3 regions of the Lysinibacillus sp. FSL K6-0102 genome follow, and region 2 is predicted to be linked to each of the others. Evidence: riboswitches for the same ligand, from Rfam matches in the RefSeq annotation. Region 2 holds a riboswitch; each other region holds the start of a gene.

Region 1 (6,617 bases), 1.0 Mb from region 2:
CAATTGATGTGTTCGGCTTTTTTTCGTTATATAATAAAGAAAATAACTAACATTATTCTAATGAGGGGAATTTTTACTTAGGGGGGGCAGGTAGGTAATGAACGATTTAATAAAGCGAAAACTGGATATTTTACCAGATCAACCTGGCTGCTATTTGATGAAGGATCGACAAGGGACTATCATTTATGTCGGTAAAGCAAAAGTTCTAAAAAACCGTGTACGTTCTTATTTTACGGGAACACATGAAGGGAAAACGCAAAGGCTTGTAGGTGAAATAGAAGATTTTGAGTATATTGTAACGTCATCAAATATTGAAGCACTTATTTTAGAGCTGAATCTCATCAAATTACATGATCCAAAATATAATGTCATGTTAACGGATGATAAGACCTATCCATATTTAAAAATTACGAATGAAAAACATCCTCGTCTGATTACGACACGGAAGGTAAAAAAGGATAAGGCAAAATATTTTGGTCCTTATCCGAATGCCTATGCAGCAAGTGAAACGAAAAAGCTATTGGATCGATTGTATCCGCTGCGCAAATGTGTACAATTACCTTCCAAGGTTTGCTTGTACTATCACATGGGTCAATGCTTAGCACCTTGTGTGAAGGAAATTGATGGTCAGGTTTATCAAGAAATGATTGAGGATATGACGAAGTTTCTAAATGGTGGTGTGGAGGCAGTCAAAAAAGAGCTTGAAGTTAAAATGCTAGCAGCTGCAGAAAACCTAGAATTTGAGCGAGCGAAGGAATTCCGAGATCAAATTGCCCATATTGATACGGTTATGCAGAAACAAAAAATAGTTTCAAGTGATACAACAAATCGAGATGTATTTGGCTATGCTGTTGAAAAAGGATGGATGTGTGTTCAGGTTTTCTTTGTGCGTCAAGGAAAGCTGATTGAGCGCGATGTCTCAATTTTTCCCATCTATCAAGATGCAGAGGAAGAATTTTTAACATTTGTTGGGCGCTTTTATGAAAAGCCAGAGCATATTAAGCCAAAAGAAATTTTTATTCCACAAGCCATTGATGCAGCTATCTTAACAGAATTATTAGAAATTAAAGTGCTCACACCGAAAAGAGGTCAAAAGAAGGAATTGGTTGAATTAGCTACCAAAAATGCTGAAATTGCTGTGGCAGCTAAATTCCAGCTAATAGAGCGTCAGGAAGAACGTACGATTGGTGCTTGTGAGGCACTTGGTGAAGCAATGGGCATTAGTACACCTTTACGAATTGAAGCTTTTGATAATAGTCATATGCATGGAACGGATACAGTATCTGCTATGGTTGTTTTCATTGATGGGAAGCCTGCGAAAAAGGAGTACCGAAAATATAAAACGCGTACAGCAGCCAAGCATGATGATTACGGTGCAATGCAGGAGGTTATACGTCGTCGCTATATACGTGTTTTAAAGGAAGGACTACCATTACCAGATTTAGTCTTAATTGATGGTGGTAAGGGACAAATGGAAGTAGCCCGTGAAGTACTAGAAGATGAGCTTGGTCTTGTTATACCGATTGCTGGTTTAGCCAAGGATGATAAGCATAATACATCTCAGCTCTTGTTTGGTGATCCACCAGAAGTGATTAGCTTAAAACGTACAAGTGATGGCTTTTATTTATTACAACGAATTCAAGACGAAGTCCATCGCTTTGCTATTACCTTCTTGCGTCAACAGCATGAGAAGCATGCCATTCAATCTGTATTAGATCATATTGAAGGGGTAGGACCAAAACGAAAGCAACAGCTGCTTAAACATTTCGGTTCAGTCAAAAAAATTCGAGAGGCGAGCGAGCTAGCATTACAGGAGGCTGGGATGCCCGCTAATTTAGCAAGCCAAATTTTTAGCTATTTTCAGCAACAATCATTGTCAAAGGAATAGGCATGTGCTATGGTTATAAATAACATTGTTTTCAATGTTATGAAGAGTCAACTGCGTGACTAGTTTGTTTACGCAAAGGCTTAATGAATTGAATACATTCACTTTAAAGTGATGATAGAGGTGCAAGATTCAAGAGTAACACGATGGAGGATGGACAAGTCCAGAGATATTGTGTGAAAGGGGAGCTTGCCGAAGTACAGTATTGTTGTTCCATTGCTGTACTGGTTTTGCATTTAAGAAATGTAAGACTGTCGATTCTAAACGTTTCGGAGAGCTATCACACATGCGCAAGTTACGATTATTGTACATGTTATAGGCAGCTTTCACGTTATGTGGAGGCTGCCTTTTAGTTTTCTAGAAACGGTTTTACCCCCCATAATTTGGTGAAATACATGAACTGGAAGGGAGAACGAAAGAAATGGCTAAAATCGTGATGAAGTTTGGAGGAGCTGCATTAGCTTCTACTGAACAAATCCAAGAGGCTGCTAGGAAAGCGATTGCTGAAAAGGACAAAGGATTGGATGTAGTAGTGGTCGTTGCAGCAATGGGACACACTGCGAAAGAGATGAAAATGATGGTACACCAACTAACTGACGATGTGTCGAAAAGAGAATTAGATGCAGTTTTGTCAACTGGATCTCAATTATCTAGTGCTTTATTTACCATCGCTTTGCAGGAAGCAGGCTATGAGGCTGTGTCTCTAACTGGATGGCAAGCTGGTATACATACGGATGGTATGTATCGACATGCTCGTATCGACTATATAGATATTAGTCGTATGGAAGAACATTTTGCACAGGGACAAATTGTGGTTATTGCTGGAGAACAAGGGATTGACGAAGTGCACAATATCACCACGCTTGGAAAAGGTGGAGCTGAAACAGCTGCTGTTGCACTTGCCATAGCATTGGAAGCGGAGAGAGTAGATATGTATACAAATGTGGATGGTGTTTATACAGCAGATCCACGATATGTTCCCAATGCCCAAAAGCTTCAAGAAATTTCATATGATGAAATGTTGGAATTATCGAATTTAGGGTCTCATATCATACATCCTCGTGCGGTGGAGTTAGCGAAGAAATTTCAAATGCCTGTTATTATACGTTCAAGTTTAATAGAATCAGTAGGCACTTTATTGAAGGAGGAAGTGGAAATGGAAAAAAATTTAGTCGTTCGTGGTGTTGCATTTGAATCAGATATTATTCGTTTAACAGTAGGGTATGATGCTTTTTCCAATGCTTCATTAGCAGATATATTTACGGTTCTTGCAGAGAACCGTATTAATGTAGATATTATTGTCCAAGCCATTATTGATGGGTTGAAGCCAACTGTATCGTTTTCCATTTTAAAAGAGGAATTTGCGGAAGCATTACGTGTTTTAGAGGATAGTAAATTATCACTTGGATTTAGTTTTGCTGACTTCGAAATTGGACTAGCAAAAGTTTCTATTATTGGTTCAGGCATGGCTTCCAATCCAGGCGTTGCTGCTCGTATGTTTGATCGGTTACGTCGTGAAAATATCCCTGTAAAAATGGTTAGTACTTCTGAAATAAAAGTGTCCGTTGTTGTACCACAGGATGATATGATCCAAGCAGCTAATGCTCTCCATGATGAGTTTAATTTAGAGCAAGCACTTTACATATAATAATAGAAGAAACAGCATTTTATGTAATTGACCGAAATAAAAGGAAGAAAAAAGAAGGATTGTCATCCCATTCTTTAATGGGAAACAATCCTTTTTAATTATTCTGAGGGAATGGTATTCATAATACGTTCTTTAACGTCCCATTTGACTGTAAACATGACGTATTGTTGCTTTTCCCGTTTTTCATTATAGCATTCTGTCAGGTAGCCTTTAGCTAGTTGAATTTGCTCTGCTATAAATCCTGCTTCAAGTTTAAAGCTACGCTGCTTTATTTGAAGAATTTCAGGGTCATTTGTCAACTGGAAAATACGTCCATCTTTTGATTCCTTTATGAGTTCTAATGTACCCCAGCAGGCATCTGCGAAAAATGCGATAAGTTCATCTTGACTTTTACATGGGAACTTGCGAGCAAGCTCTTTACCTGCCCAATAAAGGACGTCATCTTCATGTTTACCGAGTATAGAAGATAGAATATGATCACGAATGATCTCATAGCCAAATGATGAGATTGTAGGAGATGGAGTGTTTAACATTGTTATCCTTCTTTCTTAGAATTTTCTTAAAATTTAACGGTAATAAAGTAATGATAGATTTTTCGAGAAAAAACGACGCATCATGTACTAGATTAGTTCTTTAATAAGCTCTATGAAAAACTCCGAGTTGCCTTGACGCTCGTAGCTCTTGAGAGTACAATAAACATGTCATAATATTGTACCATGATGAAATACACAGTCAATGAAGTATCATTTACAAAATGATGACTTCTTTTGTTGTGCTATTTTAAGTACTAAGGGGGGTAACAGTCTTGTCGAAAGATCGAGAGTTTTTATGGCGTCGCTTACATTCTCTACTTGGGATCATTCCAGTAGGTCTGTTTTTAACGATGCACCTGTTCATTAACTTTACAGCAACAGGCGGGGCAGAAAGTTACAACGATGCTACCGCAGTAATGGAAAAGATTCCATTCCTTATCCTAGTTGAATGGATTGTCATCTATATTCCATTAATGTTCCACGCATTCTATGGTGTCTACATTGCATTCACTGCTACACCAAACACAGGACGTTTCAGCACGTACCGTAACTGGATGTTCTCTTTACAACGTTTTACTGGTGTATTCTTAGTGATATTTATTGCATGGCATATTTTCCAAACTCGTATTCAAAAAGCACTTGGCACACACGTTGATTACGACATGATGGCGAATATTGTTGCTAATCCATTCATGCTTGGATTCTACATTGTTGGTATTTTATCAGCAACTTTCCACTTATCTAACGGTTTATGGGCATTCCTAGTAAGCTGGGGTATTACACAATCTCCTCAGTCTCAAAAGATCGCTACTTACGTAACAAACATTCTTTTCGTAATTCTAAGTGTAGTTGGTGTGGCTGCTATTTTAGCTTTCGTATAATTCAATAGAAGCTACGATAGAGCACATGCAATCATTGCAATTTTTTAAGAGGAGTGAGAAATAATCATGGCGAAAAGCAAAATAATTGTTGTCGGCGGTGGTCTTGCCGGTCTGATGGCAACGATTAAAGCAGCTGAAGTTGGTACTGAAGTTGATTTATTCTCATTAGTTCCTGTAAAACGCTCACACTCTGTTTGTGCGCAAGGCGGAATTAATGGTGCGGTAAATACTAAAGGTGAAGGGGATTCTCCATGGATCCACTTTGATGATACAGTTTATGGTGGGGACTTCCTAGCGAACCAACCACCAGTTAAAGGTATGTGTGATGCAGCACCTGGCATTATCCACTTAATGGACCGTATGGGTGTTATGTTCAACCGTACACCAGAAGGACTTTTAGATTTCCGTCGTTTTGGTGGTACTTTAATGCACCGTACAGCTTTCTCTGGTGCAACAACAGGTCAACAATTACTATATGCGCTAGATGAGCAAGTTCGTTCTCATGAAGTAGCTGGTTTAGTAAATAAATATGAACACTGGGAATTCCTTGGTGTTATTATCGATGAAGACGGCGTTTGTCGTGGTATCGTAGCGCAAGATATGCGTACAGAAGAAATTAAATCATTCCGTGCAGACGCTGTTATTATGGCGACTGGTGGCCCTGGTATTATCTTCGGTAAAACAACAAACTCTGTTATTAACACAGGTTCTGCTGCTTCTATCGTTTATCAACAAGGTGCTTCATATGCGAATGGTGAATTCATTCAAATTCACCCAACAGCGATTCCTGGAGATGACAAAAACCGTCTAATGTCAGAATCAGCTCGTGGTGAAGGTGGTCGTATTTGGACTTATAAAGACGGTAAACCTTGGTACTTCCTAGAAGAGAAATACCCAGCTTATGGTAACTTAGTACCACGTGATATTGCGACACGTGAAATTTTCGACGTTTGTGTAAACCAAAAACTTGGTATCAATGGCGAAAACATGGTATACCTAGATCTTTCACATAAAGATCCACATGAATTGGACGTTAAACTTGGTGGTATCATCGAAATCTACGAAAAATTCGTAGGGGATGACCCACGTAAATTACCAATGAAAATTTTCCCAGCAGTTCACTATTCAATGGGTGGATTATGGGTTGACTACAATCAAATGACTGAAATTCCTGGTCTATTTGCAGCAGGTGAATGTGATTACTCTCAACATGGTGCAAACCGTCTTGGTGCAAACTCATTATTATCTGCTATCTACGGTGGTATGGTTGCAGGACCAAACGCAGTAGACTATGTAAAACACCTTAAAAAGCATGCTGAAGATCTTCCACAAGAGATTTACGATGCTCGTGTAAAAGAGGAACAAGCGAAATGGGATGCTATCATGAAAATGGAAGGCACAGAAAACGCTTACTTACTGCATAAAGAGCTTGGTGAAATGATGACTGCTACAATGACTGTAGTACGTTACAATGATCAGCTTGAAGATACATTGAAAAAACTTGATGAGCTTACTGAGCGTTGGAACAACATCAACATCAATGATACGCAAAAATGGAGCAATCAAGGCGCACACTTTACACGTCAGCTTAAAAATATGTTAGTGCTTGCAAAAGTAATGACAAAAGGTGCACTATTACGTAATGAATCTCGTGGTGCACACTATAAACC
Region 2 (6,617 bases):
ATCAAGGGCTCATGATCGCTTCTCAAGTCCCACGTTTGAACAGCAAGTTTCGAAGTTTAAAGAAACACAGCAAGAGCTGCAAACAGCAATTAAAGATGTCTTTGCCCTGCATACCGCAACTGAACAAGAGAAACAACAGCTACAGGATGTGGCGGGTGCTAGCAGCTATCAGCGAGATTAACAAAAAAATGGGTGGCTCAGCAAATGTTCTGAACCACCCTGTTTGTTTTTATTCAAAATAATCTTTATAGTAGCCACCGACATTACCTGTGTTGTCGATGATAAAAACGAACTCTTCTGTTTCATTTTTCACTTCATACTCTTTTCCTACTGTTAATACGTTTGATACTAAGTATTTCGATGCATTTGTATGTTTGCAAGTAACCGTTCGTAATGTTGGCGCATCTTTCCATTTTAAATGTAACATATTCTCTCTACCTCTCTTTACTAGCAAAAGCTAATGTCTATTGCTTATTTTATAATATTTTTGGTCTTTTGTGGAGAAAAAAGAAATACTATACCTATTCTATCCAAAAAAAATGAATATTTGAGGTGTTATGATGAGTTTTGGTGGTGTACCGCAATGGTTTTTTATCATTGCTGTAGCATTCGCAATCTGCTTTGTACTTTATGCAGAATGGAATTCTAGAAAATAAGTGAGTCCAACAGGTTGGACTCACTTTTTTGTGCTTATTTTAATGTACGCTTTAAAAATTCCTTCGTACGTTCATGTTGTGGATTGACTAATACTTGTGCTGGAGGGCCTTCTTCCACAATTACACCTTTATCCATAAAGACAACACGATCTGCTACTTCTTTGGCAAATTCCATCTCATGTGTCACGATGAGCATCGTATTGCCCTCGTTTGCTAGCTGACGCATTACCTTTAATACCTCACCCACCATTTCTGGGTCTAATGCGGATGTTGGCTCATCGAATAGCATTACATCAGGATTCATTGATAAGGCACGAGCGATGGCCACACGCTGCTTTTGTCCGCCTGAGAGTTGACGGGGCTTGGCATTCACATATTGATCCATGCCAACGATTTTCAAGTATTTAAGCGCCGTTTCTTCTGCTTCTTTTTTCGAACGTTTTAACACTTTGATTTGGCCCACTGTGCAATTACTTATGACATTGTGGTTGTTAAATAAATTGAACTGCTGGAACACCATGCCTAAATGTGTGCGATATTCTTGAATATTGTGCTTTTCATCTAGGATGTCTTCCCCTTTATAAATAATTTGACCGCCACTTGGCGTTTCTAATAAATTTATGCAACGAAGCAATGTGGATTTACCAGAGCCAGATGAGCCAATTAAACAAACTACCTCCCCTTTTTCCACTTGGAAATTCACATCTTTTAACACTTGGTTACGTCCAAATGATTTACTTAAATGCTCGATTTTAATGACTGCCATTTGTGCGTCCCCCTATACGGCTTCTTTTTGTTCTTTTTGATAGGCATCAGGACCATCTAGACGTTTTTCAACATACAGAAGGATGCGAGATGCGGTAAATGTCATGATGAAATAAAGAACACATGCAACGAAGAATGATTCGAAATAACGGAAGTTGTTACCCGAAATTGATTTTGTTTGGAAGAATAATTCCGTTACTCCAATGACATTTAATACGGCCGTATCTTTAATATTCATGATTAATTGGTTACCTGTCGCTGGTAAAACATTACGCGCTACTTGTGGTAAGACAACATGAAGCATAATTTGGAAGTGGTTCATGCCAATTGCTGATGCTGCCTCGTATTGACCATTATCAATGGATACAATACCGCCACGAACAATTTCTGCCATATAGGCCCCTGTATTGAGGGAAACGACTAAAATACCTGCTGTAATAAAGTGCATATCGATACCGAATGCGATATCTAATCCGTAGTAGACAACCATAGCTTGTACAATCATTGGTGTACCACGGAAAAATTCAACATAGCATGTTAGTATAAAATTAATGAGCTTTAAGCTATAAAATTTCACACCTTTTTTACGAACTGGAATCGTATGCATAATTCCGATGAAAAATCCGATAAATGCACCAATAATTGTACTAATACTCGAAATCAGTAACGTATAATACGCACCTCGTAAAAACATTTGCCAGTTGTTTTCAATAATTGAAAGTATCCATTCAAGACTCATGATGTTCCTCCTAACAATGTCATCTTGCTCGCTTATTTCTTTTGTGTCCTAGCTCTTTCTACCATTCTATGATTTGTCACGCTAGGACATTATCATTATGTAGAGAGGTTCTCATTTTGATAATGATGAAATGATCATGCACGGACTAATTGCTAGTCCGTGCCATGTCATTATTGTGCTGCGGGTTGTTGAGAAATAGCTTCTTCCATAATCGCTTGACGATCATCTTCTGAAATGCCTTTTAGGATTTCATTGATTTTTTCACGATTTGCGTCATCTTTACGTAAGCCTACAGCAATTGAAGTATTTGATAGGTCTGTATCAAAGCCTTCTTCAAATGCTACATATGTGAATTTATCGTTGGCAGCAGAAGCGGAAATGCCCTCTGGACGTTCAGCTACATAGCCATCAATTTTACCTGCTTCTAACGCCACACGCATTGCTGGGAAGCTCTCCATTGCTGTTTGCTTTTCTACGCCTTTAATTTGATCGATAACTGTGTAGTTTGATGTATTTAATTGTGATGTAATTTTAGCACCTGAGAAGTCTTGAATCGATTTTGCGCCTTCATATTTGCTACCTTTTTTAATAACCATAACAAAATCAGAAGTATAATAGTTTTCTGTAAAATCAATTGTTTTCTTGCGTTCTTCTGTTGGTGACATACCTGCAATAATTGCATCAATTTTGTTTGATTGTAGCGCTGGAACTAAACCGTCCCACTCCATTTTAACAATGACTAACTCTTTGCCTAGACCTTCAGCGATTTTCTTTGCCATTTGTACATCATAGCCACCTGCATACTCTGCATTATCCGCAATTTTCACTGCGCCATTCGCATCGTCTTGCTGTGTCCAGTTGAACGGTGGGTAGCCAGCCTCCATTCCAATTCGGAATTCACCGCCACCTTCTTCTTTGTCAGTTCCAGCATCACTTGAACCGCCCTCTTTTTTGTCACTTGTGCCACATGCAGCTAGCACAATTGCCGTCATGATAGAGATCATTACTAACAACCATTTTCTTTTCATGAAAAACTCCCCTTTTCTGTAAAAAAATAAGACAACTGTACTAAAAAAGACCTAAGTTTATTGAACTTAGGTCTTACCTTTTATGACAGTTGCCCAAATCCTCACTATAATTTCCATGTTTCCGAGATAGCACAACCTAGTAAATCTGGAAATCCATTTACTAGGACAGTCCTGCACTTATTCACTGCAGACCCAGTATAAAAGTACGAGCTCCTTTTATACTTCGGCGATATTTCCTTCTTCATTGCGTCTTCGCTTGCTTTTACTCAACAATGAACTAATAAATACCGCGCCTCTACCTCACTGGTAACAATTCGTGAGGTTTGTTTATTTAATTGATATTTAGATACTACTATAAAACTAATATGTTCGTCAAGACGATTTTAACATTTTTCTGACTTATGACAATATTAGGATATTGTGCGTTCTGCTTCCACTTTAAATCGTTGAACTTTTGTTGATATTTCTGAAAATTACAACAAATATTTATTATAGAGTATGTTCTATACGTGAGAAAAGTTGCGTATTTTTCTTTCTTTGCTCCTCTAAACGATGTACCATTCGTACTCTTTCAAGCATAGAATCGGTCAATACCTTTCGTCATACAAAAAACCCTGCTGAACATTGTTCGCAGGGTTTAATGGAATTATGAATTTAATAATAAATCTTCAGGATTTTCGATTAATTCTTTAACTGTTTTTAAGAATCCTACAGAATCTTTACCATCGATGATACGGTGATCGTATGAAAGTGCTACATACATCATTGGACGGATTTGAACTTCACCATTTACTGCAACTGGACGGTTTACAATTGAGTGCATACCTAAAATACCAGCTTGCGTACCGTTCATAATTGGTGTTGACATTAATGAACCGAATACACCACCATTTGTGATTGTGAATGATCCACCAGCCATGTCATTTAAGCCTAATTTTTTATCACGAGCTTTTGTCGCTAAGTTAGCAATATCTTTTTCGATTTCTGCAAAGTTTTTGCTATTTGCATCGCGTACAACTGGTACGACTAAACCTTCTTCAGTCGATACAGCAATACCGATATCAAAGAAGTTATTTAAATGAATTTCATCGCCAGAGATTTGAGCGTTTACGTATGGGTATTTTTTCAGTGCTGCAACAACTGCTTTAGTGAAGAATGACATGAAACCAAGTTTGATGTCGTTTGCTTTTACAAACTCTTCTTGTTTACGTTTACGAAGTGCCATGATGTTTGTCATGTCAATTTCGTTGAATGTTGTTAACATTGCTGTTGATTGTTTAACTTCTAATAAACGTTTTGCAATTGTTTGGCGACGACGGCTCATTTTTTCAATTGTTACACGGTCAGAATTAGCTGCTGGTGTGAATACTACTGGGCCTCCTGAAGTTGCTACGGATGTAGGTGCTGCTGCTGGTGCTACAGCTGGTGCTGTACCATGAGCTGCTACATCTTGTACACGTACACGTCCTTGTGGATCTACTGGAGATACCGCTGCAAGGTCAATACCTTTTTCACGTGCAAGACGACGTGCTGCTGGAGATGCAACTACACGCTCACCAGAAGTTTCTTCTACTACTGGAGCTGCTGCAACTGGTGCAGGTGCTGCTTGTGGCGCTGCTGGTGCAGGTGCTGCCTCAGTTGGTGCTGCCGCTGCTGGAGCTGCTGCTGCGCCTTCGCCTGCTTCTACTACTGCGATAACTTGACCAACTAGTACAGTATCGCCTTCTTCAGCTAAAATTTGTGTTAATACACCTGCTTCTTCAGAAATGATCTCAGCGTTTACTTTATCTGTTTCAAGTTCAACGATGAATTCACCTTTTTCAACGCGATCGCCCACTTTTTTTACCCACTGTGCGATACTACCTTCTGTAATCGATTCTGCTAATTCAGGGACTTTAATTTCAGCCACTTTCATTTCCTCCTTTGATTAACGTGCATGACGCACATAGAAGGGCTACTGCTTAAGGGCAAGTAGCCCGGTTTCAAAAATTGATATATGTTATTTAACCTTTACTGGCTCAGCAACCGCTTCTTCAATAAGAGCTGCTTGTGCTGCTTTATGAGAATCTGCATCCCCTTCAGAAGTTGAGCTCATTGCAGGACGGCCTACATAGCGAAGTTTTTTACCTTCTGAAAGTTCATATAATGTTTCTAATGCATAATTCCATGAGCCTTGGTTTTTAGGTTCTTCTTGTACCCAAACAATCTCTTTTGCATTAGGATACTTAGCAATGATACCAGCTACTTGCTCTTTTGGGAATGGGTAAAGTTGTTCTACACGAATAATGTGTAGGTGATCGAAGCCTTCGCCGTCTTTCACGCGCTCTGCTAAGTCGATCATCACTTTACCTGTACCTAAAACGATACGCTCTACAGCTTCTGGTTTAGCCCCTAAGCCTGGTTGTTCAATCACTTCTTGGAATGAACCATTTGCTAATTGCTCAGCATTCGCCGCAGCTAATGGGTGACGTAATAATGATTTTGGTGATACGACTACAAGTGGACGTACCCCTTCTGTACCTAATAATGCTGCTTGACGGCGTAATAAGTGGTAGTAGTTTCCTGCATTTGAACAGTTCGCTACAAACCAGTTATTTTCAGCTGACATTTGTAAATAGCGTTCCATACGGCTTGAAGAGTGCTCTGGACCTTGACCTTCATAACCATGAGGTAAAAGGATAACTAGACCAGATTTTTGACCCCATTTTGAGCGTGCCCCTGAAATAAAGTTATCAAACATCACTTGTGCCATATTCGCAAAGTCACCGAATTGTGCTTCCCATACTGTTAGTACATGGCTATTTTCTAGGTTGTAACCATACTCAAAGCCTACCACCCCAGCTTCAGTCAGTGGAGAGTTGTGTACTGTAAAGGATGCGTTCGCACCAGAAATATGGTGTAGTGGTGTGAAGACATTGCCATTGTTTTTATCATGCAGTACTAAGTGACGTTGAGAGAATGTACCACGTTGTGCATCTTGACCTGTAAAGCGTACTGGTGTTCCATCTTGAATAATCGTTGCATACGCTAAAGTTTCAGCATGACCCCAGTCAACTTTTGCAGACGCATAAGCATCACGGCGTTTTTCTAAGATTTTACCAAGCTTTTTCTGTGGTTCGAAGTTTTCTTCAAACACTAAAAGCTCTTCATTGATTTTTTCTAAACGTTCCGCACCTACTGCTGTATCAATTTGTGGGAACTCTACTTTTAATTCTTCTGGCATTTCTAAATGATGATGATCATCTTTTTCTGCCATTTCTTTGACGTGGTCATAGGCTGCTTGCATTTCTGCATAGATAGCTGTATCTAGTGCAGCTACATCATCAGCAGTTACAAGACCTTCTGCCACTAATTGTGCACCATATAATGCACGCACTGTTTCATGTTTAGACACTAATTTGTATGTTTCTGGGTTTGTCACTGTTGGGT
Region 3 (6,617 bases), 2.2 Mb from region 2:
TATCAGACAGAACAAAATGAATCAGAACTTTGGTTAAAGAATAGATTACAGGCAGTTAAGGATGCAGGTAAATATCACCCAACAACAGAGGAGCTAGTTTTTGGCGCACGTGTGGCATGGCGAAATAGCAATAAGTGTATTGGACGTCTGTTTTGGCAGTCACTGCATGTGGTAGATGCACGTGATGTTTTAGATGAAAAGGCTATTTTTCAAAAATTACTAGAACATATTGATTATGCGACAAATCATGGGAAAATTCGTCCAACTATAACAGTGTTTGCTTCAGATAGAGTACGGATTTGGAATCATCAACTAATTCGTTATGCAGGCTATGAAACAGATGCAGGCATTATTGGAGATTCACAGTCCATTAAATTTACAAAAGTGTGTGAGTCGTTAGGATGGAGAGGTAAAGGAACTGATTTTGATGTATTACCACTCGTTATACAGGTAGATAATCGTGCTCCTCAAATGTTTGTAATTCCTGAAGAAAATATAGTAGAGGTCTCAATCCGTCATCCAGAGTCAAACGATGTGGAAAAATTAGGAATGAAGTGGTATGCCGTACCTATTATTTCGAGTATGCGTTTTCAAATGGCTGGAATTGATTTTCAAGCAGCTCCATTTAACGGCTGGTATATGGGAACAGAGATTGGCGCACGAAATTTAGCAGATCATGATCGTTATAATATGTTACCTGCAATTGCAGAGATTTTTAATCTTGATACAACCAAACAAGCGTCTCTTTGGCGTGATCGTGCTTTAGTAGAACTTAATATTGCTGTTCTTCACTCATTTAAAGAAGATGGTGTGAGCATTGTTGATCATCATACAGCAGCTCAGCAGTTTAAATTGTTTGAGGAGGCAGAAAAATCAACAGGAAGAGAAGTTACAGGCAACTGGACATGGTTAATCCCACCACTTTCCCCTGCCACAACTCATATATTCCATAAACCCTATGTAAATATTTATCATACACCAAATTATTTTTATCAAAAACCATGCTATTAGTGTAAAAGAATTGTTTACTTTCGATACTTTTGATGAGAGAGGGCTTACTATGTTAGATCAGCAAATTCCCAATATCCCATGGAGACAATTGACGACACCTTATGGTAGAGGTACAGCCATTCCTAAGCTGATAGAACAGGAGCAATACACACAACTAGCTGAATTAATTGAACATCAAGGTACACTGTGGCAGGTGACACCATGGGTTTTGCTTGTCCTGCTAAAAAAGCTTACTCGTAAAAAATTAGAGGTTGTCTCCTTACAAGAGGTACAGTTATATTTAGCTGTGGCACATGCTATTACCAAGGATTATCTCGACCCAGTCAATACTGTTAAAAATATGCAGGAGCTATTAGACGTCAACTATTTGTGGATAGAAAATGAGGATAATGATGAACAGGAGTGGGAGAAAGAAACGCCAAAGGGCTATGAGGAGCAAGCTTTTGTAGGCTATTACTATTATAGTTATATGCTTTTACAAGAGGCTGTTCCTATTTTTTCTACTATAACAGCTCATAATAATGAAGCATCAGAATGCCTTGCTGAATTGCTAACATTACTCCAGCAACCCGACAATTAAGTAATGTGTAAACACTATATAGAAATAGAGCAGATGGAGGAATCAAATCCACCTGCTTTATTTAATTTTAATGCACATATTCATCCTTAGAGGCTCTCATTGAGCAAAAGAAGAGTAACATTGCTACAACGACAAAGAGCCATCCCGCAATATTCCAGCCGCCAAATAAATCATGCAAGTAGCCAAAAAGAATAGGTCCAATTGCGGCAAATAAATAACCCAAAGATTGCGCAAAGCCTGATAAATCTGCTGCTTCAAATGCAGTACGAGTCCGGAGAGTGAAGAACATCATTGCTAGGGCGAATGAAGAACCACCTGCTAACCCTAGAAGAACCATCCACAGTACCCCAAGACTTGTCCATTCCATGACAACCCCAACAAAGCCTACTAAATAGAAGGATGTAAACATCAATACAAGTGGGCGTTGAGAAGTCATTTTACCAGCAATAATAGGCACTACTAAGGCCATTGGTACTTGTGAGAATTGCATGATTGAAAACATCCAGCCAGCTTTATCAGGTGCTAAACCTTGAGCAATATAGATCTCAGGTATCCAAGCTGCTGTTGTGTAGAATAATAAAGATTGTAAACCCATTGCCCCTGTGACAGCCCAAGTAACAGGTGATTTCCATAAAGGTGTACTGGTCTTCTTAGATGTAGTAACTGGTTCCGGTTTATTTGATTTTAGTTGAGGTATCCAAATTAAGATTGTAATTAGAACGAGTATGAGTGCAATGGAAAGTGCACCTTGCCAGCCTAACGATGAATTAGCTATCGGATAGCTAATACCAGCACCAAGGCCAGCAGTAAAATTCATGGACATGGTGAAAAAGGCCATTAATAAACCCACATGATAGGGAAATTTCAATTTCAATAATCCTGGAATTAGTACATTTCCAAAAGAAATGGCTACGCCAATTAACACAGTACCTAATAGAAGTAATTCTGTAGTACCAAGTGAACGTAGGACAATTCCTAAAGCCAAGAGAAAAGTTGATAAAAATAATGTTAGCTCAAGCCCTAGTTTGCGTGCTACAACTGGTGCAAATGGAGATATAACAGCAAAAGCCAGCAATGGTATCGTTGTTAGAAAGCCTGCCAAAACATTAGATATTCCAAGATCTTCACGGATAAAGGATATAATTGGGCCAACAACAGTTAGTGGCATTCGTAATGTAGAGGCTATAAAGATAACTCCAAAGACTAAAAGTAAGGTTGTTCCTTTCCAGCTAATTTTTTTACTTGGAAAACTAGTGGAATGATCATTTGTAGTCAAAATAAAATCCCCCTTAATAATAACCATTCTAATTGAACTACTATAACACTTTATCACACTATTAAAAATAGTAGAAGATTCATAAAATACAGAACATTTGTGGTTGTATTGAAATGTCTATGGTCTTATGTTAGTATAATAAACATCATAAATTTAATAATTATATGCCTCATGTTTGTATTGAGGTAGAGGTCGCGATATTTATAAGTATGCTAATTGAAATGACAAGCATTGATGAAATTAGTTGAAAGGAAATATTGCCGAAGTGTGAGGGGACTTGAAAACCTCATGCTGGGGCTGTCTCCGAAAGGAACAGAACTGTCACGTTTGCACAACGTGTTGAGCTATCATGTAGGAAAACTGAGGATTAACGTAGCCATCACAGTGTATATGTGATGGCATTTTTTTGCCTCATAAAATAGGAAGGAAGCTATATCGTGAGTGAAATAAAAGTAAATCAGCTCGGACATAAAGCGCCGAAGCTGAAAAAAGAATTAAAAAGCCGTCATATTACAATGATTTCTTTAGGCGGTACAATTGGTACGGGGCTATTTTTAGCCAGTGGAGGTGCAATTGCTCAGGCAGGGCCTGGAGGAGCATTGCTTGCCTATGCTTTAATCGGTATTATGGTGTATTTTTTAATGACAAGCTTAGGGGAAATGGCTGCCTATATGCCATCCTCAGGTTCATTTAGTACGTATGCAACCAAATTTGTAGATCCTGCTTTGGGCTTTGCATTAGGCTGGAACTACTGGTATAACTGGGCAATCACCATTGCTGCCGAAATTGCTGCTGTGTCATTAATTATGAAATATTGGTTCCCAGATAGCTCATCAGCACTTTGGACAGTATTATTTATTGCTGTTGTATTGACGTTTAATTTACTATCCGTAAAAAGTTATGGTGAAAGTGAATATTGGTTTGCCATGATTAAAGTAGCAACGGTTATTGTTTTTATTATCATTAGCTTACTAATGATTTTTGGTATTTTAGGTGGGCAGGCTCCTGTAGGTTTCACTAATTTCTTTGTTAGTGATGGGCCATTCCATGGTGGCTTCCTTGCTACATTTGGTATTTTCCTAGCTGCAGGATTTTCATTCCAAGGGACAGAATTACTAGGAATTACAGCTGGTGAAACAGATGATCCTGGTAAAAACATTCCGAAGGCTGTTAAATCTGTATTTTGGCGTATTCTTTTGTTTTATATTTTAGCGATTGGTGCAATTGGGATGTTAATTCCATTTACAGACGAACGTTTATTATCAGAAGATATCGCAGTATCACCGTTTACACTAGTGTTTGACCGCCTAGGTATCGCCTTTGCTGCTTCATTAATGAATGCAATTATTTTAACGGCTATGCTGTCAGCAGGAAATTCAGGGCTATATGCATCTTCTCGTATGTTATGGCAATTAGCTGTGGATGGACATGCACCTAAATTTTTTGCAAAGCTAAGTCGTAGAGGTATTCCGATTTATGCACTTATGGCAACATTAGCTGTAGGCTGTTTAGCATTTTTGGCATCCTTCTTTGGCGATGGAGTGGTTTATATCTGGTTATTAAATGCTTCTGGAATGTCTGGGTTTATTGCATGGCTAGGTATTGCGTTTAGTCATTATCGTTTCCGCCGAGCGTTTGATGCACAGGGCTTAGATCCAAAGTTATTACCTTATAAAGCCAAATTATTTCCGTTTGGACCATTATTTGCTTTTACAGTTTGTATGATTGTAGTCATTGGACAAAATTATACAGCCTTTACAGGCGATAAGATTGATTGGTACGGTATCCTTGTTTCGTATATTGGGATTCCATTATTTTTAGCATTATGGTTTGGCTATAAAATAAAGCACAAAACAAAAATGCTTCCACTTAAAGATTGTGATTTAAAAGTTGAAGATTAGATAATAGAGCTGTTCTATAAACCAAAGAGTGATGGTTTATGGAGCAGCTCTTTTTTCAACACTCATAAACAAATCACTAATCAAACATCATAAATATGGTAATGTAATATACATATGGAAATTGGGTTTTGATAGGAGAGGTGCATCATAGTGCAAAAGCATATTTTACTTGTAGAAGACGATGAAGCCATTCGTGAAATGGTTTCTAATTACTTAACGATGGAAGGTTTCCATGTCACAACAGTGACTAATGGCGAAGAGGCATTACAAAATTGTTTGCAAAAAACCTTTGACTTAGTCATCTTAGATATTATGATTCCTAAATTAAATGGATTGGAAGTATTAAAGATTATTAGAGAGCAGGCAGCACTTCCTATCATTATTATGTCTGCAAAAGACAGTGATGTTGATAAAGCATTGGGCTTAGGATTAGGGGCAGATGATTATATTGCTAAACCCTTTTCTATGCTGGAATTTTCAGCACGTGTAAAGGCTGTTATCAGAAGAGCTACGAAATACTCTAGTCAAGCTGAACAAAAGCAAGAGGTCCTAGAAATTGATAATTTAAAGATAGATATTGTTAATTTTTCAATAACAAAGAGCGGACAAGAGATAAAGCTGACATCAAAGGAATTTTCCATTTTAAAATTGTTTGTGACAAATCGCCACAGAGTTTTTACCAAAGAGCAAATTTATCAGACGATATGGAAAGATGCCTATTACGGAGATGAAAATATTATAAATGTACATATCAGAAGACTACGTGAAAAAATAGAAGATGATCCGTCACATCCTCAATATATTAAAACCCTATGGGGAATCGGCTATAAATTTGAAGGGTAAAACTATATGATATTTCTATTATTATTAATCATTGTATTGCTAATCGGCATTCTTATTTTTCAATGGAAAATCAAGAAGGAACAAGAACGTGCTATCCAATATATTCATCGAAAACTACACGTAATTGTGAATGAACAGACGTATGAAAAGATTCTAGTAACAACTACAAATTCAGAAATTCAACAGTTACTTATTACACTGAATACTTTGCTAGATCAACATCAAAAAATTCAGGCTACGCATCGTAAAATGGAAAATTCCATGAAAAAGATGTTGGCCAATATTTCACATGATCTTAAAACGCCTTTAACCGTTGTACTTGGCTATATTGAAATGCTTCAACTTCAAAATGGGATTAGTGACGAGGAACAGCAACGTTTACTTAAGGGTGTACATGCTAAAACATTAGAAGTATTAAAAATTATTCATACATTTTTTGACTTGGCAAAATTAGAGGCTGGGGACACAGATTATCCAATCACTAAAATCAATGTCAGTGAAATATGCCGAAAAAATGTTTTGTCTTTTTACGATTTGGTTACTTCACTGGGATTAGATATTAAAATTGATATCCCAGAAAGCTCCATATATGCACTTGGTAATGAAGAAGCATTAAATAGAGTGTTAAACAATCTACTGTCTAATGCTATTGCATATGGAGCAGATGGCAATGTAATTGGAATTACCATAAGAAATGATGAAGTCAATATTGATATTGATGTGTGGGATTGTGGCAGGGGCATTGATGAATATCATATCGATCGCGTTTTTGAAAGAATGTATACGCTTGAGGATTCTCGAAATAAATCTTTCCAAGGTAGCGGTTTGGGACTAACGATTACAAAGAGACTAGTAGAAATAATGAATGGCTCCATCCGTTTATCGAGTATTCCCTATGAAAGAACTATTTTTACGATTTCGTTAAAGCGAATGATGTATTAAATCGATTATGCTTGTAGAGCTTTAATGCTTTGCAGGCTTTTTTACTTAAGAAATTTGTAAGAAT

What was found. A riboswitch is a leader RNA that binds a small molecule or an ion and turns the genes downstream of it on or off. The one in region 2 is predicted to bind lysine.
Region 1: it holds a riboswitch for lysine, as region 2 does, so the genes downstream of both, NYE73_RS17810 (aspartate kinase) here and NYE73_RS12465 (transporter substrate-binding domain-containing protein) in region 2, are expected to answer to the same signal.
Region 3: it holds a riboswitch for lysine, as region 2 does, so the genes downstream of both, NYE73_RS01350 (amino acid permease) here and NYE73_RS12465 (transporter substrate-binding domain-containing protein) in region 2, are expected to answer to the same signal.

What each region holds. Positions count from the first base shown of each region.
Region 1 is NZ_JBBOPH010000001.1:3,497,998-3,504,614, reverse strand. It holds gene uvrC (excinuclease ABC subunit UvrC) at 98-1,888, shown strand; lysine riboswitch at 1,996-2,173, shown strand; gene NYE73_RS17810 (aspartate kinase) at 2,307-3,533, shown strand; gene NYE73_RS17805 (YslB family protein) at 3,632-4,066, opposite strand; gene NYE73_RS17800 (succinate dehydrogenase cytochrome b558 subunit) at 4,339-4,947, shown strand; gene sdhA (succinate dehydrogenase flavoprotein subunit) at 5,014-6,617, shown strand, end outside.
Region 2 is NZ_JBBOPH010000001.1:2,457,459-2,464,075, reverse strand. It holds gene NYE73_RS12485 (toxic anion resistance protein) at 1-181, shown strand, start outside; gene NYE73_RS12480 (DUF6501 family protein) at 230-427, opposite strand; gene NYE73_RS12475 (amino acid ABC transporter ATP-binding protein) at 691-1,422, opposite strand; gene NYE73_RS12470 (amino acid ABC transporter permease) at 1,435-2,160, opposite strand; gene NYE73_RS12465 (transporter substrate-binding domain-containing protein) at 2,331-3,188, opposite strand; lysine riboswitch at 3,308-3,494, opposite strand; gene odhB (2-oxoglutarate dehydrogenase complex dihydrolipoyllysine-residue succinyltransferase) at 3,835-5,097, opposite strand; gene NYE73_RS12455 (2-oxoglutarate dehydrogenase E1 component) at 5,188-6,617, opposite strand, start outside.
Region 3 is NZ_JBBOPH010000001.1:268,070-274,686, forward strand. It holds gene NYE73_RS01335 (nitric oxide synthase oxygenase) at 1-1,011, shown strand, start outside; gene NYE73_RS01340 (hypothetical protein) at 1,061-1,591, shown strand; gene NYE73_RS01345 (CynX/NimT family MFS transporter) at 1,659-2,867, opposite strand; lysine riboswitch at 3,046-3,222, shown strand; gene NYE73_RS01350 (amino acid permease) at 3,305-4,768, shown strand; gene NYE73_RS01355 (response regulator transcription factor) at 4,919-5,611, shown strand; gene NYE73_RS01360 (sensor histidine kinase) at 5,618-6,553, shown strand.